Regions from separate parts of the Nonomuraea sp. CA-143628 genome, predicted to be linked through region 2. Evidence: riboswitches for the same ligand, from Rfam matches in the RefSeq annotation. Region 2 holds a riboswitch; each other region holds the start of a gene.
What was found. A riboswitch is a leader RNA that binds a small molecule or an ion and turns the genes downstream of it on or off. The one in region 2 is predicted to bind cyclic di-AMP.
Positions count from the first base shown of each region.

Region 1: linked by a shared signal. The riboswitch ahead of ACQP2T_RS36795 (CHAP domain-containing protein) and the one ahead of ACQP2T_RS12610 (hypothetical protein) in region 2 are both predicted to bind cyclic di-AMP.
Region 3: linked by a shared signal. The riboswitch ahead of ACQP2T_RS01890 (C40 family peptidase) and the one ahead of ACQP2T_RS12610 (hypothetical protein) in region 2 are both predicted to bind cyclic di-AMP.

Region 1 covers NZ_CP192072.1:8,064,139-8,074,419, reverse strand. The annotation lists gene ACQP2T_RS36810 (RNA polymerase sigma factor) at 1-174, opposite strand, end outside; gene ACQP2T_RS36805 (YciI family protein) at 536-967, opposite strand; gene ACQP2T_RS36800 (hypothetical protein) at 1,180-1,344, opposite strand; gene ACQP2T_RS36795 (CHAP domain-containing protein) at 1,594-2,277, opposite strand; cyclic di-AMP (ydaO/yuaA leader) riboswitch at 2,290-2,428, opposite strand; gene ACQP2T_RS36790 (Gfo/Idh/MocA family protein) at 2,547-3,500, opposite strand; gene ACQP2T_RS36785 (aldo/keto reductase) at 3,520-4,347, opposite strand; gene ACQP2T_RS36780 (hypothetical protein) at 4,468-5,388, shown strand; gene ACQP2T_RS36775 (DUF6716 putative glycosyltransferase) at 5,545-6,705, shown strand; gene ACQP2T_RS36770 (polysialyltransferase family glycosyltransferase) at 6,737-7,975, opposite strand; gene ACQP2T_RS36765 (glycosyltransferase family 2 protein) at 7,972-8,952, opposite strand; gene ACQP2T_RS36760 (N-acetylneuraminate synthase family protein) at 8,964-10,281, opposite strand, start outside.
Region 2 covers NZ_CP192072.1:2,679,697-2,689,977, reverse strand. The annotation lists gene ACQP2T_RS12640 (NAD(P)-dependent oxidoreductase) at 1-221, opposite strand, end outside; gene ACQP2T_RS12635 (roadblock/LC7 domain-containing protein) at 435-833, shown strand; gene ACQP2T_RS12630 (hypothetical protein) at 837-1,817, shown strand; gene ACQP2T_RS12625 (roadblock/LC7 domain-containing protein) at 1,847-2,221, shown strand; gene ACQP2T_RS12620 (hypothetical protein) at 2,240-2,611, shown strand; gene ACQP2T_RS12615 (alpha/beta fold hydrolase) at 2,672-3,517, opposite strand; gene ACQP2T_RS12610 (hypothetical protein) at 3,643-4,383, opposite strand; cyclic di-AMP (ydaO/yuaA leader) riboswitch at 4,564-4,699, opposite strand; gene ACQP2T_RS12605 (DUF5302 domain-containing protein) at 4,864-5,064, opposite strand; gene ACQP2T_RS12600 (MDR family MFS transporter) at 5,112-6,560, opposite strand; gene ACQP2T_RS12595 (PadR family transcriptional regulator) at 6,617-7,147, shown strand; gene ACQP2T_RS12590 (aldo/keto reductase) at 7,150-7,953, opposite strand; gene ACQP2T_RS12585 (RNA-guided endonuclease InsQ/TnpB family protein) at 8,145-9,374, shown strand; gene ACQP2T_RS12580 (CDGSH iron-sulfur domain-containing protein) at 9,456-10,178, opposite strand; gene ACQP2T_RS12575 (MarR family winged helix-turn-helix transcriptional regulator) at 10,274-10,281, opposite strand, start outside.
Region 3 covers NZ_CP192072.1:383,778-394,058, reverse strand. The annotation lists gene ACQP2T_RS01910 (histone-like nucleoid-structuring protein Lsr2) at 44-376, opposite strand; gene ACQP2T_RS01905 (RDD family protein) at 898-1,386, opposite strand; gene ACQP2T_RS01900 (RDD family protein) at 1,495-2,820, opposite strand; gene ACQP2T_RS01895 (amino-acid N-acetyltransferase) at 2,918-3,475, opposite strand; cyclic di-AMP (ydaO/yuaA leader) riboswitch at 3,765-3,925, shown strand; gene ACQP2T_RS01890 (C40 family peptidase) at 3,931-4,974, shown strand; gene ACQP2T_RS01885 (LuxR C-terminal-related transcriptional regulator) at 5,038-5,250, opposite strand; gene lysX (bifunctional lysylphosphatidylglycerol synthetase/lysine--tRNA ligase LysX) at 5,932-7,389, opposite strand; gene ACQP2T_RS01875 (hypothetical protein) at 7,561-8,037, shown strand; gene ACQP2T_RS01870 (type III pantothenate kinase) at 8,102-8,884, opposite strand; gene ACQP2T_RS01865 (L-aspartate oxidase) at 8,888-10,281, opposite strand, start outside.

The DNA of each region.
Region 1 (10,281 bases), 5.4 Mb from region 2:
GGGATTGCCCGGCACCCCCGACTCCGGCCACTGCTCCAGCGCCGCGACCAGGGCGTCCTGGGCCAGCTCCTCGGCCAGGCCGAGGTCGTGCACCAGCCCGGTCAGGCCGGCGATGAGCCGCGCCGCCTCCATCCGCCAGACCGTCTCGATCGCCCGATGCGTATCGGAAGCCATCACCTGGCCATAAGACCAGCCCGCCCCAGCTCCCGCAAGCTCGGGGCTTGGGGGAAGGGGCTGGGGGCCGGGGGACGGTCCGCCCTCACCCCGCCGCCGGGGTGATCGTGACAAGGCCCTTTCGCGGTGCGCCCCGACCCGGCCGGGGGCGATCGTGACAAGGCCCCTTTCGCGGTGCGCCCCGACCCGGCCGAGGTGATCATGACAAGGCCCCTTTCGCGGTGCGCCGCCCGGCGGGCGAGCCGGTCGCGGAGTCGGGCCGTCACGCTGGGGTCGGGCGGCCACGCCGGGGTCGGAGAGCGGTCCGAGTCCGGGAACGGAGTAGGCGGGGAGCGGGGGCTCCCTGGCGGGGCAGCGGCTTCTACCGTTCGGCGGAACCTCTCAGGCGCTCGCGCAATGGCGCCTCGCGTTCGGCCGCCTCCGGGGTCATCGACTCGTCCGGCAGGTCGGCGGCGTCGAACACCTGCCAGACATCCAGCCCGACCCCCTCATGCCCACCGGGAACCGGCACCCGCAGCGCCCATTCGATGGCCTCTTCCCGGGACTTGACCTGGATCAGCCAGAACCCGGCGATGAGCTCCTTGGCCTCGGCGAACGGCCCGTCGAGCACCGTCGCCTTGCCATCCTTGGTGTAGGCGATCTGCGCACCGTGGGAGCTGGGGTACAGCCCTTCGGCGGCCAGCAGCACCCCCGCCTTGGCCAGGCTCTCGTTGTAGGCGCCCATCGCGTCGACGAGCTCCCGGCTGGGCAGTTCGCCGGCCTCGGTCGCCTCGTTCGCCTTCCCTACGATCATGAACTTCACGATCCGCCTCCTTCACTCTCACGAACGCGTCGAACGGTCAGACCCCGAATCGACACGTGAGCAGAGGAAGAGTAGTACGCGGCGCGGATCGACGACGCCCGTCTGGTGGGGCTGTCCCTCCCGACTTGTGGGATCCAACGCCGATCTCCCCGCGAAGACGTGGCGTCGCGGGGAGATCGGCCGGATGGGGGCCCGGTTTTGCGTCAGATGTGCTCGGCGGGGTTCGCCGGGAGGTAGAAGTTCCAACTGCCGTGTCCCTCGTGGGCACCGCCTGCGGGGCAGTGTCCGTTGTCGGGGCGGCCATTCCACCAAAGGGTGTAGCACTTGTTGCAGAAGCGCCAGTTGTCCTGCTGCGTCGTCGGTGACATGTCCCCTCCTCAGTATCGAGAACCGGCTCGCTGTCCGGCCACCGTCAGTGTCTGAGGTGACGGCAGGCCCGTGACATCCCCAAACTTGGGGGGTTGCGGTCTGATGGGCAGATAAGGCAGCCATGCGCTGTTCAGCCCAACGTGATGGGCTTTTCGGCAAGACGCTGGTACGGGAGCGTAAGACGCCGACGAGCGCGCATCCGGAAGGACGCGCGCTCGTCGGCAGGAGAGCCCTCGATCAGGAAGTCGTCAGGCGCCGTAGCTCGGGTAGCCGTAGCCGACCACCTGGGACGTCTGCCGGACGCGCTGCTGGACGCTGCCGTTGCCGGTGTTGCCCTCGATCGTGGAGATCGTGCCGTCGTGGTTGTCCTTGACGACGAAGCCGACGTGCTCGATGTCGTCCAGGCTCTTGCTGCCGCCCCACGAGAAGAACACCACGGCGCCCGGCTTCGGGGTCGTGCCCCAGTGGTTGTTGCGGGCGAACCACTTCGCGTGCTCGACCGTGTAGGCGTCCCAGCCGATCATGCTGCGCGCGCCGGACTGGTCGCCGACCCACGAGACGAACATCGAGCACCAGGCGGCGTTCAGGTAGTCCGCCCGGGTGCCGCCGTCGCGCCTGAGGGTCTCCAGGGCGCGCGGGGAGTTCATGTACCACTTCTGGAACTTGGTGCCGCCGCCATAGGCGTTCTCAGTGGTGCCGACCTGGGCCTTGGCCAGTGCCAGAACCCGCGAGACCGTGGCCTTGGCCTTGAGCTCGCTCTCCGGGTGGCTCTTCGCGGCGGCGGCGTGTGCCGGAGCCGCGGCAGCGTGGGTGGCGGTGGTGTCAGCGTGGGCGGCGGACTGGCCGGCGAAAACGGCGGCCGCGACGCTCACGCCGAGGACGGCGTGAGCGAAGGTCGACTTGGTGCCACGAAAAAGATGGGACTTGGCCATCGAGGGGGTAACTCCTTGCTTCCATGCCGCTTACCGGGTTAGCTGACGGGTTCGGACGTGGAAGCTGTCCTACGGCACGTGACGTGCCGATACACCCCAAAGGACGGTGGGTCCCCGGTTCCGCGCGAGGCGGATTCAGCGGTCACAGGACGGTCCTGTGATGCCTTTGTGCGATGGTCTGGCAACGAACGGACAAACCGGACGTATGCCTCATATGACCACAAAGGTAATGCAAGTGGCAAGGGTCTTACAAATGGATAAACCCCCAGCTAGGAGAGTTGCCCCCTCGCGTCGGCCAGAAGCCCCATCATGGCAAGGCTTTCGTCAAGTGGCATGATCGCGGATTCGGTCCTGCCTTCGGTCATGGCGTCCCGTACCTCGCGCACCTCGCCGGCGTATCCGTTGTCCGCCGGATCGAGCACGAGCTCCTCGGTCTCCATCGACGGCCCGCTCAGCACGACCCGCTCCGGCGCCCAGAACGGCGCCTTGATGTGGGCGCGCATGTCGGTGCCCACCACGAGGGCGTCGTTCGCGTACGGGCCCAGCAGCGAGCACTCCACCAGAGCCCGCCTGCCGTCCGGATAGACCAGCAACCCGCCCGCCTCCGCGTCCACCCCCGAGGGCGCCAGCGAGCCCGTGACGTGCATCCGTGAGGGCATCCCGAGGAACAGCTGCGCCAGCCCGAACGAGTAGACGCCCAGGTCGAGCAGCGCCCCGCCGCCCAGCTCCGGCGCCCACAGCCGGTGCGCGGGGTCGTACGGGGCCTTGAAGCCGAACGACGCCTGGACCGAGCGGATCTCCCCGAACCGGGGATCGGCGGCCACCCGCTGGATGAGCGGATTGAACCGGGTCCACATGGCTTCCATCAGGAACACCCCGGCCTCGCGCGCGAGGCGGACCATCCGCTCGGCGTCGGCGACGGACGCGGCGAGCGGCTTCTCGCACAGCACCGCCTTGCCCGCCGCGATCGCCGCCTCGGCGACCTCCAGGTGCTGGGCGTGCGGGGTCGCCACGTAGACGGCGTCGACGCCGGGGTCGGCGCACAGCTCCGCGTACGAGCCGTACGCCGACTCGGCGCCCAGTTCCGAGGCCAGCGCCCGCGCGCGGCCGAGGTCGCGCGAACCTACGGCGGCCACCCGCATCCCTGGCTCAGCGGCGATGACCGCCCCGACCCTTGCGGCGATGACACCCGTGGCCGCGATACCCCATGAGAGATCCTTCATGAGGAAAGATCGTAGGGAATCACCCCATCCAGGCGAAAGTGTCCGGGTTGGGGCCGATGCGGCCGTTCTCCTGGTTCAGCGCGCCGATGGCCGCCATGTCCTCGGTGTCGAGGACAAAGTCGAACACCTCGAAGTTCTCCTTGATCCGCGCCGGCGTGACCGATTTGGGGATCACCACGTTGCCGAGCTGGATGTGCCAGCGCAGCACGATCTGCGCAGGCGTCCTGGCGTGCTTCTCCGACAGCACGGCGAGCGCCGGGTCGCCGAGCAGGCCCTTGCCCTGCCCCAGCGGGCTCCACGCCTCCGTGAGGATGCCGTTGTCCTCGTGGAACTGCCGCATCCGCCGTTGCTGGAAGTGCGGGTGCAGCTCGATCTGATTGATGGCCGGAGTGATGTCCGCCTCGTCGATCACCCGGGTGAGTGTCTCGGGGGTGAAATTGGACACACCGATCGCCTTCGCCCGGCCTTGACGGTAGATCTTCTCCAGGCCGCGCCACGCCTGGAGGTACTTGTCCTGCGACGGGACCGGCCAGTGGATCAGGTACAGGTCCACGTAGTCGAGCCCGAGCCGCGACAGGCTCTCGTCGAACGCCTCCTCCGCCCGACCGTGGTTGTTGTTGAAGAGCTTGGTGGTGACGAACAGCTTCTCGCGCGGGATCCCCGAGGCGCGTACGGCCCGGCCGACGCCCTCCTCGTTCCCGTACGCGCCGGCCGTGTCGATGTGTCGGTAACCGACCTCCAGAGCGGTCGTCACGACCTGTTCTGCCTCGTCGTTCGGCACCTGCCAGACGCCGAACCCGAGCTGCGGCACCTGCACGCCGTCGCTGTTGAGTAGTAGGGAGTTCATAGGTCCCATTGTTCATGTCCCGTTTCTGGCGGCTTAAGGCGGCCGGGCTAGCTTGAAGCGGTCGTGATCGGGCTATCACCCCGCGGGGGTAACAGAGTGGGCAAACAGGCGTCGGCCTGGGTGGAGTCCCCGCTTCAGATGCTGTGCGCCATAGAGGCGCACCGCGCTGGGCTGCTCGGGCCTGCCACGGTCGTCGTGCCGCGTGCCGGGCTGCGAGCGCTCAAGGCCACCCGCCGGGAGCTGTCCGGCCTGGCTCTGCCCGAGGGGCTGGAGCTGGCCGAGCCGCGCGAGCGCATGCCGCGCTCCCCGCACGCCGTCGGCGACGCCTTCTCCGGCCGGGTTCAGCTGCGCTGGCTCGTCTCCCATCCGGGCCGCATCGTGATCGTCGATGACGGGCTGGCCACGCTCCGGTTGCTGTCTCTCCTGGCCGAAGGGCCGTACAAACCGCTGTTGCGGGCGCGGGCCCACCCGGGAAAGCTGCGCGCGGCCCTGGGGCTGGCGGCGGCGATCAGGCTGCGCGCGAGCCGGGTGTCGGTCTTCACCGCGCTGCCGGTGACCGACGAGCTGGCGGCGGCCGTCCGCGCGGCGGGCGTCGACCTGGTCCGCCACGACTTCGGCTGGCTGCGCGAGCAGCCGCTGAGCGGGCCGGGCCCGGCCGAGCGGACCGTCGTGCTCGGCACCTCCCTGGTCAGGAACGGGCTGGTCCACCGGGACCGCTACCTGAGCTGGCTGATGGAGCGGGCCGCCGAGGAGCCGCTGGCCTACTTCCCGCATCGCCGCGAGGACCCCGCCGACGTGGCGGTCATCCGCGAGCGGCCCGAGATCACCGTGCACGACGCCGGCGTGCCGGCCGAGCTGACGCTGCGCGGCCTCGACCCCGCCCAGCGGGTGCTCAGCCTGCCGTCCACCGCGATCACCTCGCTGCGTGTGCTGCTCGGCCCGCGCGGCGTCGCTGTCGAGGCGGTGGACGTGCCGGACGACTGGTGGACCAGCAGGGCGGCCCCCGACCTGCGTTCCCACCTGACCGGAGTCGCCGGATGATCGGCTTATCCCGCCGCTGACGTGAGTCGCCGGGTGACCGGCTCATCCCGCGGCTGACCGGCTGCTCCGTACGTGACTGGAACGGCCGGTCAAGACCGGCGTTCAACCCATACGACCGGGCGTCTGCCCGTATTTGACTGGAGTGACCACTTGAGAGTGCTGGCCGTGGCCGACTCCGACTCGTACCTGAAGTGGGCGGCCTGCCTGCTCGACGACCTGCCATCCGGCTGCGAGACGGACCTCGCGGTGGTGCGCACGCCCATCGCGCCCTCGCCGGAGCAGATCGCCGCCGCCGTGGGCGGGCGTCCCGCGCCGCCGCTGATGCCGGCGCGGGCGGTGCGGCGTCTGGCCGAGCGGACGCGGCCGGACGCGATCATCGTGGCCTGTACGGGTCCGGTCGTGGACGTGCTGGTGGCCGAGGCGTTCGCCGGGCTGCGGCCGCGGCCGGTGTTCGTGACCGGGCTGCCGGGCATCTCGGTGCCCGCGACGGAGAAGGCGTGGCTGTTCCGCAGCGGGTGCGACCTGTTCGTGGTGCACAGCGAGCGGGAGGTGGCCGAGTTCGGCGGGATCGCCGCCCAGCTCGGTGGGGGAGGGGCGGTCGGGCTGGCCCGGCTGCCGTTCCTGCGCCCGCGGGCCGTGCGCGGCGGCGGGAACCGGGTGGTCTTCGCCACCCAGGCCAAGGTGCCGCGTGAGCGCGAGGATCGCGAACGCATCCTGCTGTCCCTGGCCGAGCTGGCCGCCCGCCGCCCGGACCTGGACGTGGTGGTGAAGCTACGCGCCCTGGAGGACGAGCGGCAGACGCACAACGAGCGCTTCCACTACCAGCGGCTCTGGCGCGAGCTCGGCGAGCCGGGGCGGGTGGCGTTCGAGGCGGGCTCGATGCACGACCAGCTGGCCCAGGCGGCCGGGTTCGTGACCGTCAGCTCGACGGCGGCGCTGGAGGCCATCGCGCAGGACGTGCCGCTGCTGGTGCTGAGCGACTTCGGTGTGAGCGCGGAGATGATCAACCTGGTGTTCGAGGACAGCGGGCTGCTGGGCACGCTCGACGAGCTGGTCGGCGGCGGCTTCCGCGCCGCCGACGCCGGGTGGTGCGCGGCCAACTACTTCCACCCGGTGGAGCGCAACGACTGGGCCGGGCTGCTGGGCGGCCTGGTGGCCCACGGCCCGCGGGTCCCGGCCAGGTCGCTGCTCGACGGGCCGGAGCACGCCGCCGCCCGCCGCCGGGCCAGGATGCGTCTGGACGTGCCGCCCACCATGCTGCGCGTCGGTTACCGGGCCAAGCGGCGGATGCGCCGGTATCTGCGTTCACTCTCCTGAACAGGCGGAGCCCCCCGAGGGCGCCGCCTGTTCAGATCGCTGAGCGGATCTTGCGGCGCAGCCGCGTCAGCGCCGTGGGCTTGGCCGTCAGCCCGAGCGTCTCCAGGCGCTTGCGCTTGAAGTAGCGCGGGTCGAAGTCGAAGTCCACCGGCCGCAGCTCCGGATAGGTCTCGGCCTGCATGCAGTAACCCACGGCCCGCACCAGCTCCCGCAGGTAGCCGCGCGGCGCCGGCTCGATCGTGCCGTCCGCCGACATACGGGGCAGCAGCGCGTCGACGATCGTGACGGGCACCCGGTTGCTGTTCTCGTACGGGGCCAGCCGCTCCAGCACCAGATCGGTCCCGTACGAGGCCACCGGCAGCCCGAAATAGCGCCCGGCCGTGATCAGGCCGGTCGAGAAGCAGCCCACGACCAGCTCGGGCCGCAGCGCCGAGAAGCACACCTCGGCCGGGACGCTCTCCCCGGCGACCAGCAGCCGCACGTCCAGCGGCTCGGCGGCGGCCCTGAGCAGTTGCGCGTGCCTGCGCCCGGCCGCCGGGTGCGGCTTGAACACGACGGTCGAGTAGCCCCGGGCGACCAGGCCGCGCAGCATCGTCTCGTGCAGCGCCGCCTCCTCCTCCGGCGTGACGATCTCCAGCGCGGACAGGTACTGCCCGAGGATCATCGCCTGCCCGGCCAGCATGTCGGGCGCGGTCGTCGCCACCTGCCGGACCACCGCCAGGAACGCCTCGTCCGGCAGGATCTCGGCCGGCACGCCGTACTCGCTGAGCAGGAGCGGCTCCAGCCCCGGCACGAGGTCCAGGTGCAGCAGGCGGGTGATGCGGCGGAAGATCTCGGCGGGCAGCGGGTCGCGGGTCGGGCCGTAGCTCATCAGGCCGTCGGAGTAGACGGTGATCAGGCAGTCGCGCACCAGCCCGGCGATCGTCCGGGCGGGCGGCACCGCGATCGACTCCAGCACCAGCTCGGCCGCGTCGTCGAGCCCCAGCTGGGCGCGGATCAGCCGCTCCATCATCGGCACCTCGATGACGCGGGCCTTCCAGTCCGACGGGTGCAGCGGCGCGATCAGGTCGTTCCACGAGTGGATCTCGTCGAAGCGGGAGCGCAGCACCGCGAAGCCCGGCGTCCGGTCGAGGGGGACGGTCACCTCGGGGATCGCCGCGTTGTTGGACACGATGAGGACCCGGCGCCCCTCGGCGAAGCGGCCGTCGTCGATCCCGGCCGCCAGCGACATCGCCCCGAACAGCGTCGAGGCGTAGAAGACGGTCGTCATGAGTCCTCCCGTTCGCGGCGGGGCCGCACGTGGGGGTTCGGGGGGAGGTCGGGCAGCAGGGCCCGCAGGGCGGCCTCGCGTTCCACGGACATCCGCGACACCACGTCCGCCACCAGGCCGGCGGGCAGTGTGCGCACCATCTCCGCGCCCCGCTCCTCGAACCGGGCGCGCAGCTGCGGGGTGAAGCGGTCGGCGATCTCCAGGTGGTGGGCGAGCAGCGCGCAGAAGTTGCGTACGGCCTTGGGCAGGAACTCCTCCTCGAGATCCTTGAACACCAGCTCGAAGGCGTCGAAGAAGTGCAACTGCCGCTCGTCGCCCACCCGCGTGAGCGACCCCGACACCATCCGCCGGTAGAACACCCCGGCCAGGGAGACCACCGCGAACGAGGCCGCCTCCCTGTGCAGCCGCCAGATCCACGGCCGGTCCTCGGCGGTGTGCAGCGAGCCGGGGAAGTGCAGCAGGTCGTGCAGCGAGCGCCGGTAGATCCCGGCCCAGGCGTAGGGGTAGTCGACCATGGTCCGCACGTTCGCGGGCAGGATCGCGTCCCGAGGGTTGAGCACCACGCCCCGCCGCGCCAGCGGAGCGCGGTGCACGACCCGCTTACGTCCCTCGACCTGTACGTGGTCGGCGCGGACGAAGTCGCAGCCGAGCCCTTCGATGGCCTCGACGAGCCGGGCCAGGTAGCCGGGGGCGAGCCAGTCGTCGCCGTCCATGAACGTGACGTACCGGCCCGAGGCGGCCGCCAGCCCGGTGTTGCGCGCGTCGGCGAGTCCGACCGGCGCCGGATTGCGCAGGACGGACAGGCCGGGCAGGTCGGCGCGGAAGTCCTCGGCGATGGCGCCGGTGGCGTCCGCCGACCCGTCGTCCACGACGATGAACTCGAAGTCGCGCCGGGCGTTGCGGCAGAGCGAGGAGAGCGCGTCGGCGATGAAACGCTCGCCGTCACGCACGGGCACGATGACGGACAGAGTGGTCAAGATCGCGCTCGTCAGACGGTGACGCGGCGCAGGCGGGCCTTGGGGGCCTCCTCACCGGGGAAGACGCGCTTGACGCCGTCGCCCATGGCCTGCTCGATGATCCGGATGTCGCGCACCAGGTGCTCCAGACCCGACGGCTCCAGCGACGCGGCGTGGTCGGAGCCCCACATGGTCCGGTCGAGGGTGATGTGCCGCTCCACGCAGACCGCGCCGAGCGTCACCGCGGCCAGCGAGATCTGCAGGCCGCGCTCGTGCCCGGAGTAGCCGACGGGCACGCCGTAGCGCTCCTTGAGGGTGGTGATCGTGCGCAGGTTCGCCTCCTCCGGCGGGAGGGGGTAGGTGGAGGTGGCGTGCATCATGATCAGGTTGTCGGTGCCGAGGATCTCGACGGCCCGGTCGATCTCGGAGAGCGTGGACATGCCGGTCGACAGCATCAGCGGCTTGCCCGTCGCCGCGAGGGCGCGCAGCAGCTCGTGGTCGGCGACGCTGGCCGAGGCGATCTTGTGCGCCACGACGTCCATCTCCTCCAGGAAGTCGATGGAGGGCACGTCCCACGGCGAGGCGAACCAGTGCAGGCCGCGCTCGTCGCAGTACTTGGCGATCTGGCGGTACTCGTCGTAACCGAACTCGGTCCGCTCCTTGTACTCCAGGTAGGTCATCTCGCCCCAGGGCGTCTGCCTGATCTGCCCCTTCTGCGCCTCGGGCACGCAGATGGCCGGGGTGCGCTTCTGGAACTTCACCGCCTGGCAGCCCGCGTCGGCCGCCACGTCGATGAGCCGGCGGGCCAGGTCGAGGTCGCCGTTGTGGTTGATGCCGATCTCGCCGATGACGTAGACGGGCTCACCGTCGCCGACCAGCACCTCGCCGACCGACACCGGGCCGAACCTGGGCCGCTGCTTGGTCTCGGGCTCAGGCTCCGCGGGCCGGGCCGCCACGACGCGGTCGCACAGCTCGCGTACGGCTCCCTCGCCGCCCGGCTTGGACAGCACGACCCTGGCGGCCGCCCGGACCCGCGGGTGCGCGTCGGGCACCGCGATCGGCCAGCCCACCTCGGCCATCGGGCCCAGGTCGTTGACGTCGTTGCCCACATAGGCGACGCGGGCCGGGTCGAGGCCCTCGATCGTCAGCCAGTCCCGCAGCACGACCCGCTTCTCGGCGATGCCCTGCAGCACGGGCACGCCCAGCTTGCGGGCGCGGGCGGCCACGACCGGGTTGTGCTCGGTCGACATGACCAGCACCTTCACCCCGGAGCGGCGCAGCAGCGCGATGCCCATCCCGTCGGAGCGGCTGACCAGCACCATCTCGCGGCCGTCGGAGTCGACGTAGGCG
Region 2 (10,281 bases):
TGGGCGTCGAGGAACGGTCCCTCGGGCTCGCTCCCGTCGCGGGGCGGAGCGATCGCGCAGATCACGGCGTCGTGGCCGCGGCCCAGCGTGGCGGCATCGCGCACATCTCCCTTGACCGGTCCCGACCTGCTGACACCGGTCACCTCGTGGCCGCGGGCCGCCAGTTCGGCGGCGATGCGCTGACCGACCATGCCGGTCGCGCCAAAGAGAAGGATTTTCATATTCTCCAGAGTATCCGTTGGACATCGGCGAGCCGGGCCGAGAATAATGTGAGCGAAGCTCTTAAATATCGCAAGCAATACCCCTAATCAGGAAATCTCCGTCGCGGTTAGGTTTTTCTCCACCTTGGCCGTAGACATCTTTAACCTCATACATATCTCGCTTTATCCGATCACCCGGCCGTCATCCGCCGCTCCTACGCTGTCCCAGTCCTCATGACGGCGTGGGAGGGTCACGTGCTGGGACTGGATGACTGCCTGACCGAGGTCATGGCGATACCAGGCGCGCTGGACGCGATGCTGGTGGACCAGACGAGCGGCATGGCCGTGGCCATCAGCGGGCCACCGCAGGGCGTGGACGCCGAGAGCTCCGCCGCCGCCCTGACCGAGACGCTGCGCGCGACCATGGACGGCCTGGCCCGCTCCTGCCCCGGCGAAACCGTTCGTATCGACGACATGCTGGTCACTACCGACAAAGGCCATCATTTACTCAGATTCCTCGAAACGGTATTCGAGGGGCCGCTCGTCATTTACCTGCGCCTCGACCTGGAACGGTCGAATCTCGCCCTGGCGCGATACCGCCTGCTGAACATCTCCCGCCAATTGCTCACCTGAGCCATGGCACCGCTGGACACGCTTCTGGCCGGCCTAGCCCGTGAACGGGCCACGGGCGCCCTCCGCGTGGGCCGGGCCGGGACGATCTTCCTCAGCGAGGGCCGGGTCACGTACATGGAGTGCGCCCAGACCCCCGGCGTCGAGCGGCTGCTGGCGGCGCGCGGGCGGCTGCCGGAGACCGCGCTGCGCAGGCTGCAGCACGACGGGGGCTGCGCGCGCCTGCTGGAGGAGGGGCCCGTCACCCTGGGCGAGCTGCAGTACTGCGTGCTCGGGGCCGTCCTGGACGCCGCGTTCTTCCTGCTGCCGGCCGGCGGGTCGCGGCCGAAGTTCCGGCCGGGCGAGCAGCACTGGCTGGGCGGCCAGTGGTTCTTCGACGTGGCGGGCCTGATGCGGGAGTGCGCGCGCCGCCGCGCCTATCTCGCGCAGATCTGGCCGTCCGCCCAGCTGGACACCGCACCGGTACGGCCGGCGCCGTGTCTGCCGGGCAGCGGGGTGACTCTGGACTCGGTCCAGTGGGAGGTCGTCACCGGGGCGGGGGCCGAGGCGACACCGCTCGACCTGGCCAAGCGGATCGGCAGGTCCGGCTATTCGGTGCTGCTGGCCGTACGGAGGATGGCGGCGGCCGGTCTGCTGGCACCGCCCGTGGAGACGACCACGACCACGCACGCCCCAGACGGCCCGCTCAAGGGCGCCGCCACGCGCGGCACGTCGCGAGCCCCGGAAGAGAGCGCGGCGAAGACCGCCGGTGAGCACAGGGCGGGGAGCGCCAGTGAGCGCGCGGCGGGGACCGCGAGTGCGGGCCCGGCAGAGAGCGACGGAGACGGGCGGGGTGCGCTGCCGCATCGGGGGCGGGTAGCCACCGGTGAACGGCCGCCGCACGATCCCCGTGCCCCCGGCCTGCCGCTCGGCCCGCCGGTCACGGCGGACCCCACGGACCTGGCCCTGCTGATGCGCCTGAAGAAGGCACTGGAGGAGCTGACATGAGGTTCCCCCGCCCGCAAAGGAGGCCACCGGTGGAGCTGCGTGAAGAAGTGCTCAGGGAGATGGTTCTCCTGCGCGAGCGCACTCCGGACATCAGCGGGAGCGTCGCCTGCACGGTCGACGGCATGAGCATCGCCTGCGACAACGCCGACGGCAGTGGCGAGCAGGTCGCCGCATTGTCGGCGGCGCTGCTCGCGCTGAGCAGGCGAATGACGATCATGACCGGTCAGGGCGTACTGGAGGAGACGCTCATCTCCGGCACCGCCGGCTTCGCCGCCTTCTACGCGGCGGGCCCCACCATCGTCCTCGCAGTCCTGGCTGAGCCCGGCACCAATCTCGGGCTGCTCCGGCTGGAGGGGCGCAAGACGGCGGCCAGCGTGGCCGCCATCTCAGCACGGATTCACTGAGCCTGAACGGAGGAAGGCATGGCCAGCATGGACGTCTCTCTCAAGGAGATGATGACGATCGACGGCTCGCTCGGCGCGGTGATCGTCGATCACGGCAGCGGCATGGCGCTGGGCGCGCTCGGCGGCTCCAAGGACCTGGATCTCCAGGTCGCCGCGGCGGGGAACACGGAGGTGGTCAAGGCCAAGCTGCGCACGATGGACTCGCTGGGGCTCAAGGACGCCATCGAGGACATCCTGATCACGCTCAGCGGCCAGTATCACATCATCCGGCCGATCAGCGGCCGCGGCGGCAAGGGGCTCTTCCTCTATCTCGCCCTGGACCGGTCACGGGCCAATCTGGCGCTGGCCCGGCACCAGCTACGCGGCATCGAGGAGAAGCTGGAGGTCTGAGAGACCCGGTGGCTCGTGTCCGGGCGCGGCGGACACGAGCCACCGACCATCCCTGGTATGTCAGCTCGTGGTGAGCTTGGTGATGGCGCTGACGATCTCAGGCCAGAGCGGCCGGGGCAGGTCGTGGCCCATGCCGGGGAACGTCAGCAGCGTGGCGCCCGGAATCGCCGCCGCCGTGGCGTGGCCGGCGGCGACCGGGACGAGCGCGTCGGCCTCGCCGTGGATGACCAGGGCGGGGATCCCCAGCGTGCCGAGCCGCTCCGTGCGGTCACCGGAGGCCATGATCGCGGCCAGCTGCCGGGTCGTGCCCGGCGGGTCGAAGCACCGGTCGTAGGCCTGGCCGGACAGCCGGAGGATGCGTTCCCGGTCCATGTCGAAGCCGGGTGAGCCGATCACCGCCCAGGTCCTCAAGGACTGGGCGAGCACGGCCTCCCGATCGGTCGGGGGCGCGGCGAGCAGCACCGCGCTGGCCTCCGGCGTGGGCGGGGCCACGTCCGGACCAGGGGTCGACATGATCGAGGTAAGGGTCAGCACCCGCTCGGGGTGCCGGATGGCGAGCGTCTGGGCGATCATCCCGCCCATCGAGGCGCCCACGACGTGGGCGGCGGGCCAGCCGAGGACGTCCATCAGCCCGGCCGCGTCGTCGGCCATGTCGTCCAGCAGATACGAAGAGGACGTCCCCAGTGTGGGAACGCCCTCGTCGTGCAGGTGTGTGGAAAGTCCGGAATCACGGTTGTCGAATCTGACAACGTGATGGCCCTGCTCCGCCAGGAGCTCGCAGAGCTCGTCGTCCCAGTGGATGAGCTGGGCGCCGAGCCCCATGATGAGGAGCAGGGGACGTCCGCCGGGTGAGCCGAAGGACTCGTACGCGATCTCGATGCCGTTCGCGGCTGCAAGCGTGGTCACGAGGTCAGAATGACATTCTGTTTCCCGGGACGCAAAGACCGTCAGCCTCGAAATCGACGACCATCAAGGCCGTCGGCTCCAGACCTGACGGCCGTCATCGAGACCGTCTTCGGACCTGACGGCCGTCAGCGCCGGACGAGCTTGCGGATCCGCTCGCGGCCGACCGTCGAGCCGCCGAACATGGCCAGCGCGACCGCCGCGGCGGCGCCACCGATGGCGTTCGACTCGACGATCTTCTCCTCAGCCTTGTCGGCCTTCTTGGCGGCCACCGGCACAGCCTTGGCGGGAGCGGGCTTGACCGCGGCGGGCTTGTCGCCCTCGGTCACGATCTTCGGGGGCTTGGCGGGGTTGTGGTCCACGACGGCGTACGAACCGGTCGAGTAGGGCAGCGGGTAGTTCTTCTTGCCCGGGCCGCTACCCCACTTGGTGATGACGTAGTCGATCTTGATGTGGCCCGCGCCACCGTTGCCGTCCACGCCCAGCGTGCTGGAGTTGAAGCGGCCACCGGTCAGGGCGGCGAAAGTCTTGGCGTCGAGGTCGAGCATGACGCCGCTGGAGGACGGCACACCCGGGCCGCGGTCGCCGACGAAGAAGGGCATCTTCTTGCCCTTGTAGACGACATAGCCCTCGGTCATGAGCGGCCAGCTCGGGCTGGCGGCGAGCCCCTTCTGCATGGGCTTGCCGCTGGCCGGCAACCCGGTGTCCCCGGCGCGGCCGGAGGAGTCGTCCCAGAAGTAGGACGCGGTGGTCTTGCCCTTGAGCAGGACCTTCTTGTCACTGCCGGTGTCGGCGTGTGCGGCGGTGCCTGCGCCGATGGAGATCGCACCGACGACTGCGGCGGTGAGCATGGCAGATCGAACAGACATGGAGTAGCAAAGTCCTTTATACGGGAACAAGGGGATTGCGCTCGCGAAAGATGGGCGTAGCCGGGCAAAACGCCAAACGGGCGCTACGCGGAGCGTGGAAGAGCGGGGGAAGGCGCCGGTCAGTCGGCGGACGACAACACGCGGGCTGGCGGCACGACGCGGGGGTTACGCATGCGGTAGGTGTCCTCTCCATCTCGCCTACCGGGTTAGCTGACGGGTTCGGACGTGGAGATGCCCTACCGACCGCGGTCGGATTCACCCCTAAGGAACGTTTGGTTCCCCGGTTCCCGCGAGCGGGATTCGGCGCCTGCCGGTTGGTACTCCCCTGTTGAAGCCCCAAAGTCACCGGCTGGTAACTCCATGAACTATAGGGAGCAAACCGGACAAAGGCAAACATAAGCCCATGAAACGGGCGAAGATCTACCTAGAGGGTCAAGAAAAAAGGGGGTACGGCATGCCGTACCCCCAGAAAAGCTCAGGTCAACCGCCGCTCTTCCGCCTGAAAGAACGCTTGCTGGCGGCGGGCCCGTGAGCGCCGTGAATCTTGGAAGGGTCGTTGCCCCTGCCACCCGCGCTCGAGTCGGCATGCTGGTTACGCTTGCGCTCCAGCGCCTCGCGGAACTTGCGCTTCATCTCGTCCTCGGGAGTTTCGTCGACTTCCGGCTCCGGTGTTTCCGCCATGAGGACCTCCTGGTGTTGGGGACAAGGACAGCTTCGCATGACGGCGCTCAGGACGCGAAACTGGCCTCGACCTTGGGCTGCGGGGTTTCGCGGTCGATCCGCGCACCGGGCATGGCGATCAGGGCGGCCAGCGCCACGAGGGCGCCCACGACACCCAGCGAGGGGATGACCAGGGCCGCGGCCGAGGCGTGCGCGGCGGCCAGCCCGTGCAGCGGCGCCTCGGTGGCGATGACAGAGGTGTAGGCGGTGCCGGCCAGCGCCAGGGCGACCGAGCCGCCGATCTGGCGGAAGAAGGTCAGGTTGGCCGAGGCCGTACCCATGTACTGGGGCGGCACCGAGTCCCGCACGGCCACGGTCAGGCCGGAGAGCATCGGGCCCATGCCGAGGCCGATCAGCGCCATCCACCCGACGAGCACCCAGGGCGGCGTGTCCAGCGTCAGACCGGCGCACAGCAGCGTGCCCACGACCAGCAGGAACGGCGCCGCCACCAGCCACGGCTTGTAGACGCGCGTCCGGCTGATCAGCGCGCCCACGACCATGCTGCCCACCACCATGGCCAGGGTCAGCGGGTAGATCCGCAGCCCCGACTCGGTGGCGCTGGCGCCGAGCGCCTCCTGGAAGTAGCGCGGCAGGAACACCACACCGGCGAACATGCAGAAGGCGGTGAAGAAGGACGTCACGTTGACCAGCGTGTACGTACGGTTCCGGAACAGGTGCATGGGCATGATGGGCGCCTCGGCCCGCCTCTCCACCACCACGAACACCACGAGCGACACCAGAGCCAGCACGATCGGCCCGATCACCGGGACGCTGGTCCAGGTGTGGCCGTCGAGCCCCTTCTCGGTCAGGCCGATGAGCAGCGCGCTGATGGCCACCGTGAAGACCCCGATGCCCAGATAATCAGGCCGCCCGCCGCCATGCCCCGACTGGCGCGGCAGGCGCCGCACGATGATCGCGATCAGCACCAGGCCGATCGGCACGTTCACATAAAAGGCCCAGCGCCAGCTCGCGTGGTCGGTGAAGAGCCCGCCCAGGAACGGCCCGGCGAGGTAGCTGAGCGCCATCACCCCGCCCATCGCGCCCTGCACCCGGGCCCCGCCCTTCTCCGGCGGGAACAGTTCGAGCACCAGGGCGATCGACAGCGGCAGCAGCGCGCCCGCGCCCAAGCCCTGCAACGCGCGGAACAGGATGAGCTGCGTCATGTCCTGCGCCACCCCGCACAACGCCGAGCCCAGGAGGAACACGGACATGCCGATCAACAGCAGCGGCTTCCTGCCGTGCTGGTCCGACAGCCTTCCATAGAGGGGCACGGTCACGGTCGAGGTCAGCAGGTAGGCCGTGACGACCCAGGTGTAGAGATCGACGCCGCCCAGCTCCGTGATGATCCGTGGCAGAGCCGTACCGACGATCGTCTGGTCGAGCATTCCCAAGAACATGCCGCCGAGCACGGCGACCAGCAGGAGGCCATCGCCTCTGCGCTTCATGTCAGTATTCACGTGTGGAGAGTGACATGTAAGAATTGACATGTCAAGCCATTGCTATGCTGGCCGACATGTCCCTACGGATCGCGCTGCTCGGGCTCCTCGACGCCAAGGGGCCGGCCAGCGGCTACGACCTGGCGAAATCCTTCGAGCGGTCGCTCAATCACGTCTGGCAGGCCGGGCACACGCAGATCTACCCGGAGCTGGTGAAGATGGCCGCCGACGGGCTGGTGGCGGTCGAGTCGGAGGGGGCGCGCGGACGGAAGATGTACGCGATCACGCCCGAGGGCGCGGAGCAGCTGCGCTCCTGGCTGGTCGAGCACGAACCGGCCGGTGCGATACGCAGCGAGGTGGCTCTCCAGGCGTTCCTGCTTCCGCTGCTCGACAAGGAGTCGGCCATCGCGGTGGTCGAGCGCATCAGGGCGGCGGGCCGGGAGCGGCTGGCCGTCCTGGAGTGCAAAGACCCGTCGAAGTTCGGCAGGTACGCGCTCAGCCTCGGCCTCGCGCAGAGCCGTTCGGCGCTCGCCTGGGCCGACGAGACTCTGGCCGAGCTGCGCGGGCTGGAGCCGGCCGACCAACCGGCCCCAGCCCACCCGCAGTAGGGCTAGGAAAGCAGGGACAGCTCTTCATCGGTGAGGACGAGGTCGGCCGCGGCGGCCGAGTCGATGATGCTCTCCGGCCTGCTGGCCCCCGGGATGGGGATCACCACGGGGCTGCGCGCCAGCTCCCAGGCCAGGCAGACCTGCTGCGGCGACACGCCCCGCGCCGCCGCCACCGTGCCGAACGCCGTGTGCTTGCCGCCGAGCTCGGACGCCGAGCTGATGCCGCCCAGCGGCGACCACGGCAGGAACGCCACCCCGAGCTCCGCGCACACGTCGATCTCCGGCTCGCTGGTCCGGAACTTCGGCGAGTACTCGTTCTGCACACTGGCCAGTCGCCCGCCCAGGATCTCGTGGGCGAGCCTGATCTGCTCCGGGTTGGCGTTGGAGATGCCCGCCATCAGGATCTTCCCCGCGTCGAGCAGGTCGCGCAGGCCGCCGAGCGTCTCCTCGTACGGCACGGCGGGGTCGGGCCGGTGATGCTGATAGAGCCCGATCGCCTCCACCCCCAGCGCCTTCAAGGAGCGCTCGCACGCCTCGGCCAGGTAGTCCGGCCGGCCGTTGACCTGCCACCCGCCGCCCTCTACCCGGGTGTGGCCGCCCTTGGTGGCCACGAGCACGTCGCCGGTGTCGCCGCTCCAGCTCGCCAGGGCCTTGGCCACGATCCGCTCGTTGTGGCCCACCTGGTCGGCCGACGGCGTGTAGGCGTCGGCGGTGTCGATGAGGGTGACTCCCGCGTCGAGCGCCGCGTGGATGGTCTTGATCGACTGGGCTTCGTCGGGCATGTGCCCCGCTACGGACATGGGCATGGCGCCTAGCCCGATGGCGCCGACACGGGTCTGGCCAATAGATCGTGTGTTCATCTGAATGGTGGCGCGGAGACCCGGTCCTTTAGGGCCGGGAGGAAGCGCCACCCCTCCTCTCGAAAACAGTATGGAAAGACTCGGTCACGTTCGGTAATATGTGCGGTGGGTGAGAGTACTGTTACAGGAGGTGCGCGTTGGCGATCCGCCGCTCCGCCACCAAACGCACCGGCCTGCCCACGATCGTGCAACTGCGACTCACACCCACCCCAGCCCAGGCCGACGCCTTGGCGGCGACGGTGCTGTTGTGCAATGAGGCGGCCACCGTCGTGTCCCGGCTGGCCTGGCAGCACCGCACCTTCACTGTGGTGGAGTTGCACCGGCTGGCCTACTACGAGGTGCGTGCGCAGGTGGCCGGGCTGGGCTCGCAAGCGGCCGTGCGGGCGATCGCCCGGGTCGCCGGCGCCTACGCCAACCGGCGGGCCAGCAAGAAACGCGCGCACATCTTCCGCCCGCACGGCGCCGTCCCCTACGACGCCCGGCTGATGAGCTGGAATCGTGACGCCCGGACCGTGTCGCTGTGGACCCCCAGCGGCCGCGTCACCGTCCCCTACACCGGCCGCCCAGAAGATCTCAAGGTCGTGGACGCGTTGCCGGTGGGGGAGGTCGACGTGATCTGCTGGCGCGGGGTGTGGCTGCTGCAGGTCGCGCTCACCCTGCCCAAGCCGGCGGTGCGTGAGCCGGTCGGCGGCTTCCTCGGGGTGGATCAAGGGGTGGCGAACCTGGCGGTCACCTGCGACGGCGCGGTGCTGCCCGGCCCTGCCCTGACGGGCCCGGTCGGCGGTAACGGCCACGTCCGCACGCTGCGGGAGCGGCGGCACCGGCAACGTCGTCGGCTGCAGAAGAAGGGGACGTCGGCGGCGCGGCGGGTGCTGCGCCGCCTGACCGGTCGTGAGCACCGGATGATGACCGACCTCAACCACCAAATCAGTAAGCATGTGGTGCGTGAAGCCGAACGCACCGGTCGTGGTGTCGCCCTGGAGGATCTGCAGGGCATCCGCGGCCGGGTAAGGGCTCATCGGTTCCAGCTGCGCACCCTGCACAGCTGGGCGTTCGCCCAGCAGATCACCTTCACCCGCTACAAGGCCGCCCGTGCCGGGGTCGCCTTCGTGTTGGTCGACCCCGCCTACACCTCGCAAGCGTGTCCGGAGTGCGGGCATGTCAGCCGGGCGAACAGGCCGGCGCGGGGCCGGTTCGTCTGCACCAGGTGTGGCCTCGCTGGGCACGCCGACCACATCGCGGCCCGCAATATCGCCACACGCGGCGCAGCGGACTGGGCTGCCATCAACCAGCCACACGCTACCGGCCTCCCTTCACCCAGACGGGACCGTGAGAGCAAACCACCAGCTTCAACCGGTGGTAGCTGATGAACCCATCCTCCTCATGGCGCGGAGGTGGGGTCGAAGCGGGGTCAGGCCCCGGCAAGCGAGGGTGAGGTCGAACCGGGGTCAGGCGCCGGTAAAGCGGATGGTCACGTGCGAGCCATCGCAGAACGGCTTGTTCCTCGAGTTTCCGCACCTGCAGAGCGTGACGCGGTTGCGTACCTCGTAGTTCTGGCCGTCGGCCGAGGTGACCGGAATGCCGCCGCGTACCCAGATCGGCCCGCCCACGCCCGCCACCTCGTCCTCGACGATGCCGATGGACGGCGGCAACTCGGGCTCGATCGGCGAGCGGGACAGCGACAACTCGGGTTCGAACGGCGAGCGGGACGGCGGCAGCTCGGGTTCGAGCGGCGAGCGGGACGCCCAGGCGGTGAGCCGGCCCGACGGGCAGTGCGCGGCCTGTCGCGCGGCGGTCTCGCCCTGTCCGGGGATCTTGAGGAGCTTCCACACCTGCCCGTCCGCATCGCAGAAGCGGGCGAACGCACAGAACGCGGGCGCGTCGGTGAGCGCCAGTTCGGGCCCGGTCTGCTCCTCCGCCTGCCCCAGGTATGACCGCTGCGAGGCGGTCTCCGTGCCGTCGAACCGCACCCGCTCGTGGCTGCCGTCGCAGTAGGGCTTGTTCTGCGAACGGCCGCAGCGGCAGAGCTCGTACGACTCCGCGACCGGATAGTCCTCGCCCTGGACCCACTTCGTCGACTGGCCCATCGCGTCGCCGCCGATGACCTGCCTGGCCATGGGGACCGATCCGGTCACCACGTAGGGACCGTCGGGCGTCACCTCGATGCGCATACGTCTCCCACCTCGCGCGGGCGGGGGGCCGTGGACCATGCTTCCCGGCAGGGATCGGCCGAAACCCGCAGGCTGAGCCCGGTCTGACCGCCTGTCTAGTCCC
Region 3 (10,281 bases), 2.3 Mb from region 2:
TTCTTAGGCGAGCGGCATAAGCGCATGGTCAGGAGATGGCTCTCTAGTGAGCTTGTTCGTACTTCTCCACCACGGTAGAGGCGATTCGGCCACGCTCGCTCACCGGCAGACCGTGAGCCTTGGCCCACTGCCGGATCTCCGAGCTCTTCTCGCGGCTCATCGCACGCTGCCCGCCGCGACCGCGCCGACGCGTGGTCACGGCACCGGACCGACGAGCGTGCTGTACGAAAGGCGTGAGCGCGTCCCTCAGCTTCTTGGCGTTAAGGTCGCTCAGGTCAATCTCATAGGAGGAGCCGTCAATAGCGAAGCTGACCGTCTCATTGGCCTCGCCCCCATCGAGGTCATCGATGAGAATCTCCTGGATCTGCTTGGCCATCTACGCAATCCTTTCGCGGAGCATTGTTTCATTCGCCAGGGCAAACATATACCCGGAAAGGCGCGGAGACAATTCAGCGCTAGAGAGATTCTGCTGAGCGGCGGCTCAGTTGCGGCTCAGTTGTGGTTCTCGGCCTGATCCTGGGGGTTTGGACGGCGTCCAGCGGCCTCGGATCGGACCAACTTCACTACGCCAAAGATGAAGGCGGCGCCCACCACCACCGGCGGGATCAGCGCTGACAATACGTCGGTAACGGCCTGCATTCGTCCTCGCCTCCACAGCGGACGGGGGTTTCGATGGGCGCTTTATCCACAAGCGGCCTGGGCATGAGCGCCCCTCATGCCTCACGAGGTGGACAACCGCCCGCACCTGACCATAGTGGTACATGGATGCCGTCCATGTGCCATGTGCGCCAACATCCGGCAACCCGGACGCCCCATAGCCTAATGCCAGTCTCTCCAGGCTCCTTACCGGATCAAGCGAAAATTTTGCGGAAAGACTTCTGTCCAGGCCCACAAGGCTCAGCGGAGATCTTTGATCACCCGCGTTCCGGCGAGCCGGTCGTGCGGCCCACGCTGCAGCGGCTTGTCGATCAAGATGAGGATCCCGACGCCGAAGACGAAGATTCCGGCCAGCACATTGAGCACCGGAATGCCCATGACCATCGCCGCTCCCGGATAGACCAGGGCTCGTTTCAGCAGTGCACCGCGCCGAAGGCCGCTCGGTTCGAGGCGAATCCTCATGATCGCCTTGCCGAACGTACGGCCGCTCATGGAATGCGCGGCCCAGTCATAGACCGTATATCCCAGCCCACCGAGCAGCCAGGCGAACACGCCGGGCAACCGGCCGTCGAACACCTCCAGCAACCCGACAGTTCGGAAGCCGCCCCACAGCGCGACGAACAGAATGTAATAGAAGACACCGAAGACGAGGGCTTCAATGAGCCGGGCGGCCAGGCGTTCCCACCATTCCGCGGGGACGGCGTCACTCCACGGCGGCAACCCGGTCATAACCCACCTCGCCCCTTCGGCGAACCGACCGCTACCCATTTTGCCGCCGCCCGCACATACAAAACAGAGGCCAGCCACGGGCCGGCCTCTGTTTCGCGTCCGCGAAGACTACTTGATCTTCACTACCACCGTGTTGCTGAACTTGTCGGCGAACGTCTGCTGCAGCGGCTTGTCCCAGAGCTGGGAGGCGCCGTTCAGGGCGACGACGATCCCGCCGAGCAGCGACCCGACCCACGGGATGATGCCGAGGATGTATCCACCCCAGGTGATGCCGGCCCGCTTGAGCGCCACGTCGTTCGACAGGCCGCCCGGAGGCAGCATGGTGCCCGTCGGCACGATCTTGATCCCCATGACCATCTTGCCGACCGTCTGGCCGCTCATCTTGGTCATGAAGAACTCGTAGGCGACGTACACCGCCGTCATCACGATGGCGATGACGGCAGCGTAGGCGGTCGCCCCCAGCAGGCCGCTTGAGACGCCGGTCACGGAGTTGTAGCTGGAGAGCAGGATGGCCCCGAAGACGAGACCGATCACCCAGTTCGCGATGCCGAAGATGACACCGTCGATGATCCTCGCCACGAGCCGCTGCCACCACTCGGCGAGCGGGGCCGGGGCGCCGGGCGGTTGGACCCCGTGCGGCTGCTGCTGCCCGTAGCCGGGCTGCTGGCCGTACTGGGGCTGGCCGTAGGCGGGCTGGCCGTACTGCTGCTGCTGACCGTAGTCAGGCTGGCCGTACTGCTGCTGGCCGTAGCCGGGTTGTGACGGCTGCTGCTGGCCATAGCCCGGCTGGGACGGCTGCTGCTGCCCATAACCGGGCTGCTGGCCGTACTGGGGCTGCTGACCATAGCCGGGCTGCTGGCCCGACGGGGGCTGCTGGCCGTACTGCTGCTGCCCGTAGCCGGGTTGCGACGGCTGCTGCTGCCCGTAGCCCGGCTGGGACGGCTGCTGCTGCCCGTAACTGGGTTGCTGGCCGTATCCAGGCTGAGACTGCGGTTGCTGGCCGTAACCGGGTTGCGATTGCGGCTGCTGACCGTAGTTGGGCTGGCCGTAGTCGGGTTGCTGACCCGAAGCCTGCTGCTGACCGTATCCGGGTTGCCCACCGTAACTGGGCTGCTGGCCGTATTCCGGTTGCTGGCCGTAGCCGGGCTGCTGCCCGTACTGGGGCTGTTGCCCGTACTGCGGTTGCTGCGGCTGCTGGCCGTAGCCCGGCTGCTGCTGCTGACCGTACTGCGGCTGCTGGCCGTAGCCCGGCTGCTGTTGCCCGTAGTTGGGTTGCTGACCGTAGGCGTCGTCCGCCCGGTAGCCAACGACCGTCGCATCCGGGTCGGGCTCGCCATAGGGACGGCCCGCGTTGTGATGTCCGTATTCAGATCCGCCAGGCGCAGAGTTCTCGCCGGATTCGTCCTGTGGATACGGCGGCTGTCCGGTGCTCACCGTGTCACCTCGCTTCGAGTGCGCATGTGGCACGTGTCAGGACACATGCCTGTGCTGCCCAACGTATCGACATAGGTATCAACAATCACCTTTCCCATTAGTCAAGGTCCGCGTCACCCGATGTCAGGTGGAGAAGCATGCGGGTGTTCCCCAGGGTGTTGGGCTTGACGTGTTCGAGGTCGAGGAACTCGGCGACACCCTCGTCGTACGAGGCCAGCAGCTCCGCATAGACCTCGGGTGAGACCGGAGTGCCCTGTACGGGACGGAATCCATGCCTCGCGAAAAAATCCACCTCAAAAGTCAGACAGAAAACCCGGCGCAGGCCGAGTTCCCGGGCCGTTTTGATCAAGGAAGAGACGATCCGGTGCCCGATTCCGAAGCCTCGGAACTCCGGATCGACGGCCACCGTGCGAATCTCCGCGAGATCCTCCCAAAGCACGTGCAGCGCGCCGCAACCGACCACTTGGCCGCCGCGCTCGGCGATCCAGAACTCCTGCACGTCCTCGTACAGAGTGACGGTGGCCTTCTCCAGAAGCCGGGGCCCGGCGCCCGCGTAGGTGTCGACCAGGAGACGGATCGTCCTGACATCCGGCGTGCGGGCACGCCGGACGACGACTTCCGTGTCCGGGACTGTCACTTCGGCGACCTGCTCCATGGGTCTCCAGCGTACAGATCCGATTACGGCCTCCCCCTAACTCTGACGTCTCTCCCATCTCATGACATCTCGTGGTTGATCGAGCACGATGAGGGATCCCCTTGGCCGACAGGCTTCCATGTCTTGGCGAACTTGGTGCAAAAAGGACATAAAGTTTGTTCAGCACCGGCAGGCACGAGACCACCTCGTGACCCTTCGGTTGCGAAACCTCTACAGACTTGGCAGTTCTGGTTGAGCACGAACCCGGAGTGCACTAGTGTCCAGCGACGATGTCACTCACGCGAGCCAGCGTGGAGACGCGCCCAATCCCCGTAAGGGGAGCCGGGGACCCGCCGGTGGCGACCTCATCCCGACGCCACCACCCATGGGGTGAATCCGAGCGAGTCGTTCGGTAGGGCTGCTCCGGCCCGAACCCGTCAGCTAACCCGGTAGGCGCCGATGAGAGGAGCTGGTTGGTGAAGCAGACCCGCGATCGCGAGGGGAAGCCGGCAGGCGCTCACGCCCGCCCTCCGGAGCTCCGGAAGATCCCCACCCGACTGGGTGTCATCGCGGCGACCATCGCCACCCTCCTCTTCGCCATACCCGTCGGCTCCGCCGTCGCCGATCCCAAGCCCTCGCTGAAGGACCTGTCCAAGCAGGCCGAGGAGCTCCACACCGAGATCGAGACGCTCAGCGAGCAGTTCAACGGCCAGCGAGAGAAGCTCAAGACCGCCAAGAAGACGGCTGAGGCGGCCCAGAAGACGCTGTCCACCAGCGAGGCCGATCTGGCCGCCAAGCACGCCAAGGCCGCGCTGCTGGCCCAGAGCGCCTACATCAACGGCGGCTTCGGCCAGCCACTCAACTTCGCCACCTCCGACGACCCCGAGAACTTCCTCGACCGGGCGGCCACCACCTACGCGCTGGAGCAGCAGCAGGGCTTCGAGGTCAACCAGGTGACCACGGCCAGGCAGGCCGCCGAGGAGGCCAGAGCCAGCGCCAAGACGCGCATCGACGAGGTCCAGAAGATCGTCGAGGACCTCGGCACCAAGCGCGACAAGATCACCAGTCTCGTCACCAAGGTCGAGAGCAGCCTCTTCAAGCGGGCGATCGGCGAGGCGGGCCGTCCCGGCACCCGGGCCACGCGGGTCGACCTGCCGGTCATCGGCGCCGGCAAGGCGGCCACGGCCGCCAGGTGGGCGCTCACGCAGCAGCTCAAGCCGTACGTCTGGGGCGCCGAGGGGCCGACCTCGTACGACTGCTCCGGCCTCGTGATGGCGGCCTACCAGCGGGTGGGCATCTCACTGCCGCACTACACCGGCGACCAGTGGACGGCCGGACGGCACATCTCCAAGGAGGAGCTGCGCGCCGGCGACCTGGTCTTCTTCTATGGCGACCTGCACCACGTCGGCATCTACATCGGCGGCGGCATGATGGTCCACGCGCCGCAGACCGGCGACGTCGTACGCATCGCGTCCATCGCCCGCCGTCCGTTCGCGGGCGCCGTACGCATCGCCGACTGACCTCCGGACACCACGACAAGCACTCTGACGGCTGGAGCCCGGGCGGCTGGGCCGATAGAGCGGTCAGATGAGCTGACGGCGGGCGGCCCAGGCAACGGCCTCGATCGCGGTGGCGACGCCGATGCGATCGCAGATACCCCGAAGTCTCCGGCGTACCGTGCGCCCGCTGATATCCAGTCGTCTGCCAACCCGATCAACCGTGACCCCCTTGGCAAGCTCCGCCAGCAACGCCAGATCCGCGTGGCTAAGCTCGACGCCCTCAGTGAGCACATACATCGGGAGCCCTCCCCCCAACAGCAGAACTCGAGACGTCTATGTCCGAGCAGGGCTGCTGCTCGTCCTCGCAGACGGTAAACGCATTCTGGAAAGGTCGTCAAGCCAGCGAATACCGCTCTCTGACCATCGCCATTGACATGATCGGCAGTATGTGAAGTACTCGCCATATGTCGGCACACTTCGGGGCTCGATGAGGGATCACAGCCGCCCTTACAGCCCTCTCCCCAGGGGCACTGTGGACCCGCTGGGCTTAGATCCACAAAACGCGAATATTATTCGCCTTCAATATGCGAGATATCGGAAATGTGGCTGCTTGGGGCACTCCTTCGTACCCCCGCGCGGCCGGGTCGGCAGTGCGTGCCAAAGACCATGAACGGTTCATGCGCCATAGGGGGCGCCGCTCATCGCGGCCCGGCGCAGGCGGTCGGGAGATGGCCGGCTCACCGCGTCGGCCCGCGTCAAAAAACTGGCGAAGGTCGTCGCTCGCGTAAAGAAACTGGCGGAAATCGCCGCCCGCGTTCTCCTACTCGCCGCAGGAGATTGGACCGCTGTCAACCTCACCGCCGACAGCGCCCGCGAACCGGCGAGCCGGACGGGTACGGCCCGTCGTGGGAGCCGGGCCGACAGAACCGATGCGGCCCGGCGTGGCAGCCGGGCCGACACCCTTCGGTGGCAGGTGGGTCAGTTGGTCGGCTTGACCAGCGGGAACAAGATCGTTTCCCGGATGCTCTTGCCGGTGAAGGCCATGATCATCCGGTCGATCCCGGCCCCCATGCCACCCGTGGGCGGCATGGCGTACTCCAGCGCCTGCAGGAAGTCCTCGTCGAGCTGCATGGCCTCAGGGTCGCCTCCGGCGGCCAGCAGCGACTGCTCCACCAGGCGCCGGCGCTGCTCGACCGGGTCGACGAGCTCGGAGTAGGCGGTGCCCAGCTCCGTGCCGAACCCGATGAGGTCCCACTTCTCGGTCAGCAGCGGGTTGTCGCGGTGCTGACGGGTCAGCGGGGAGGTCTCCAGCGGGTAGTCCATGACGAACGTCGGCTGGATGAGCGTGTGCTCGACGAGGGCCTCGAAGATCTCCTGGACGAGCTTGCCCTGGCCCCACTTCGGGTCCCAGTGGATCTCGCGCCCGTCGGCGAGTTTCCGGACCTGCTCCAGCGGGGTCTCGGTGGTGATCTCCTCGCCGAGCGCCTCGGACACCGCCCCGTACAGGGTGATGCGCGGCCACTCCGGGATGCCCAGATCCACCTCGACGCCGTCGTGAACGACCACAGAGGTGCCCAGGGCGGCCACGACGGCCTTCTGGTACATCCGCTGGGTAAGGTCGGCCATGTCGTTGTAGTCGAGGTAGGTGCCGTACGCCTCGATCATGGTGAACTCGGGGTTGTGCGTGGAGTCCGCGCCCTCGTTGCGGAAGTTGCGGTTGATCTCGAAGACCTTCTCGATGCCGCCGACCACGAGCCGCTTCAGGTAGAGCTCGATCGCGATGCGAAGGTAGAGCTCCATGTTGTACGCGTTGATGTGGGTCTTGAACGGCCGGGCCGCCGCGCCACCGTGGATCGGCTGCAGCATGGGCGTCTCGACCTCGAGGTAGCCCTCCTCGTGCCAGAAGTCGCGCACCGCGCGCACCGTGGCGCTGCGGATGCGGGCCATCTCCCGGGCCTCGTCGTTGACGATGAGGTCGACGTAGCGCTGGCGTACGCGGGCCTCGGGGTCGGTGAGGCCGACGTGCTTCTCCGGCAGCGGGCGCAGGCACTTGGCGGTGATCTGCCAGCGGTCGGCCAGGATCGACAGCTCGCCGCGGCGGGAGGTGATGACCTCACCCTCCACACCCACGTGGTCGCCCAGGTCGACGTCGCGCTTCCAGGCCGCCAGCGACTCTTCGCCGACCTTGTCGAGCGAGATCATCACCTGCAGGTCGCCGCTGCCGTCGCGGAGCGTGGCGAAGCAGAGCTTGCCGCCCACGCGGTTGAGCATGACGCGGCCCGCGACGCCGACCTTGTCACCGGTCGCGGTGTCCGGATCGAGGGCCTGGTATTTCTCCCTGACCTCCGCGTTGGTCGCCGTGCGGGGAAAGGTCACCGGGTAAGGATCGACGCCCTCACTGCGAAGGCGGTCGAGCTTCTCCCTCCGGATGCGCATCTGCTCGGGAAGTTCGTCGCTCACAGCATCAAAGCGTAGGGGATATGGCGAACTGCAAGGACTCGTCACCTCTCTGCAGGGTGGCTGCAAGAACTCTCCCGTACAAATGCCACATCGAGCTCAGGGGGGAACCGGCAAGGCGCCGGCCCAGGGGGAGCTCAAGGAGAGATCATGATGAAGAAGCTCGCGACCGGCCTCGCCGCCGTCGCCGCCACGAGCGCGCTGGCCCTTGCGCTGCCGTCGGCCGCCAGCGCCAGCACCGCGGACTCCGACTCCTGGGGTCCGGTTTACTCGCAGCACTACCAGGCCAAGGCCTCCGGCTGGGTCAGTGTGGATTGGGCCGACGACGACCACGAGTCGAACACGATCACTGTCAGGGGCAAGCTCTGGGACCTGGACAACCGCAGCTACGACGAGGGCGGCAAGTGCGCGTACGTGAAGTTCCAGGCCAGCGACTTCGACGACAACTGGTCGACGGTCTACACCAAGAAGTACTGCGGCTACCCGGCCTTCAAGCGCTTCTCCTTCGACAGCGACGACGTCTCCAGCCTCCGCGTGAAGGTCTGCCAGATCGACCTGCACGGCTCCTACCCGCGCAACTGCGGCAGCTGGAGCTCCATCTACACCGGCGACTCCGAGACCGAGTAACCGGCCAGGTAGAGACGGTCCACGAACGCAAGCGGCCCCCTCACCCGAGCGGGGGGCCGCTTGTTCATGCCGTGTTCCGGTTGTAGATCAGCCGCAGGCCGATCAGGGTCAGCCACGGCTCGTGCACGTCGATCGAGCGCGACTCACCCACCACCAGCGCCGCGTGCCCGCCGGTGGCCACCACCGTCACCTCGTCGGGGTCGTCGGCCAGCTCGGCCGTCATCCGCTCGACGATGCCGTCGACCTGGCCCGCGAAGCCGTAGATGATGCCGGCCTGGAGCGCCTCGACGGTGTTCTTGGCGATGACCGAGCGCGGCCTGACCAGCTCCACCTTGTGCAGCTGGGCGCCCGCCGCCGCCAGGGCGTCGACGGAGATCTCGATGCCGGGCGCGGTGACCGCGCCGATGTACTCGCCCTTGGCCGACACCGCGTCGAACGAGGTCGCGGTGCCGAAGTCGACGATGACGCAGGGGCCGCCGTACTGGTCGATGGCCGCCAGCGCGTTGACGATGCGGTCGCTGCCGACCTCCTTGGGGTTGTCCATGCGGACGGGCACGCCGGTGCGTATGCCCGGCTCCACGATCACCGCGGTCACATCGCCGTAGTAGCGGCGGCACATCTCGCGCATCTCGTTGAGCACGCTCGGCACAGTCGAGCAGATCGCGATGCCGCTGACATCGGCTCCCTTGAGCAATGGGGACTGGGCGAGCAGCCCTTGGAGCACGACCGCGATCTCGTCGGCGGTGCGGCGGGCGTCCGTGGCCAGCCGCCAGTGCTCGATGACTTCCTCGCCCTCGAACAGGCCGAGCACCGTGTGCGTGTTGCCGACGTCGATCGTTAGCAGCATCGATTACCCCCGTAGATCCAGTGCGATGTCGAGGGCCGGCGCCGAGTGCGTGAGCGCTCCCACCGCAAGGTAGTCAACGCCAGTTTCGGCCACAGCACGGGCCGATTCCAAGGTCAACCCTCCACTAGCCTCAAGCTTCGCCCGATTTCTCACGATGTGGACGGCTTGGGCGGTCTCCTCGACCGTGAAGTTGTCGAGAAGGATCTCCTCGGCGCCTTCTTCGAGCACCGGGCCGAGCTGATCGATCCGGTCCACCTCCACCTCGATCGGCAGCTCCGGATAGCGCTCTCTCACCGCGCGGAACGCCTCGGCCACGCCACCGGCGGCCACCACGTGGTTGTCCTTGATCAGCGCCGCGTCCGACAGGGACATCCGGTGGTTGACGCCGCCGCCGCACCGCACCGCGTACTTCTCCAGTGCCCGCAGCCCGGGCAGCGTCTTGCGGCTGTCACGCACCCTCGCCCGGGTGCCGCTGACCGCCTCGACCCACCTTCCGGTCAGTGTCGCGATGCCGGACAGGTGCGTGACCAGGTTGAGCGCGGTGCGCTCCGCCGTCAGCAGGCCCCTGACCGGGCCCTCCACGGTCATCAGTACGTCGCCCGCCCGGACGCGCTCGCCGTCCTTGGCCCGCCGCTCCGTACGGGCCGCGCCCAGCCGGACGAACACCGCCTCGGCCACGGCCAGCCCGGCGACGATGCCGTCCTTGCGGGCCACCACGTCCGCGACCGCGCGCTGCTCCGCCGGAATGGTGGCCAGGCTCGTCACGTCGCCCGCCTCCTGGAGATCCTCGGCGAGCGCCCGGTCGATCAGCGCGTCGATCTCCGCCGGATCCAGCCCGGCGGCGGCGAGCTCCTGCGCCAGTCGCGGCGGCGTGGTGTCGCCGTGCGGCGTGTACGTCATCTGGGGCCCCTCCTCGGTCAGGGTCACGTCCAGGTGGCCCAGCCAGTCATTGTCGTCTCGGTCGGGGAAGTCCTCGCGCCAGTGCGAGCCGCGGGTCTCCAGCCGGGCCCAGGCGGCGCCGACCAGCACGGTGGCGACGGTCAGCAGGTTCGTGGCCTCCCACGACTCCGTACACGGCTGCACCTGGACGGGGGTCCAGCGGGCGTCGCGGAGCGCCCGCGCCGTCTCCGCGAGCGACTCGCGGCTGCGCAGCACGCTCGCTCCCCCGCTCATGCGGGCCTGGACCTTGGTACGGATCCGCGGGTCGGCCAGGCCCGTTGCCGTCTGAGCCCGCTGTATCGGCGCCTGCTCCCCGGCCCCGCTCACCGCGTGGATGTCCGCGGCGATGCGCTCGGCGAAGACCAGGCCCTCCAGCAGCGAGTTGGACGCGAGCCTGTTCGCGCCGTGCACGCCCGTGCAGGCGACCTCGCCGCACGCGTACAGGCCCTCGATGGAGG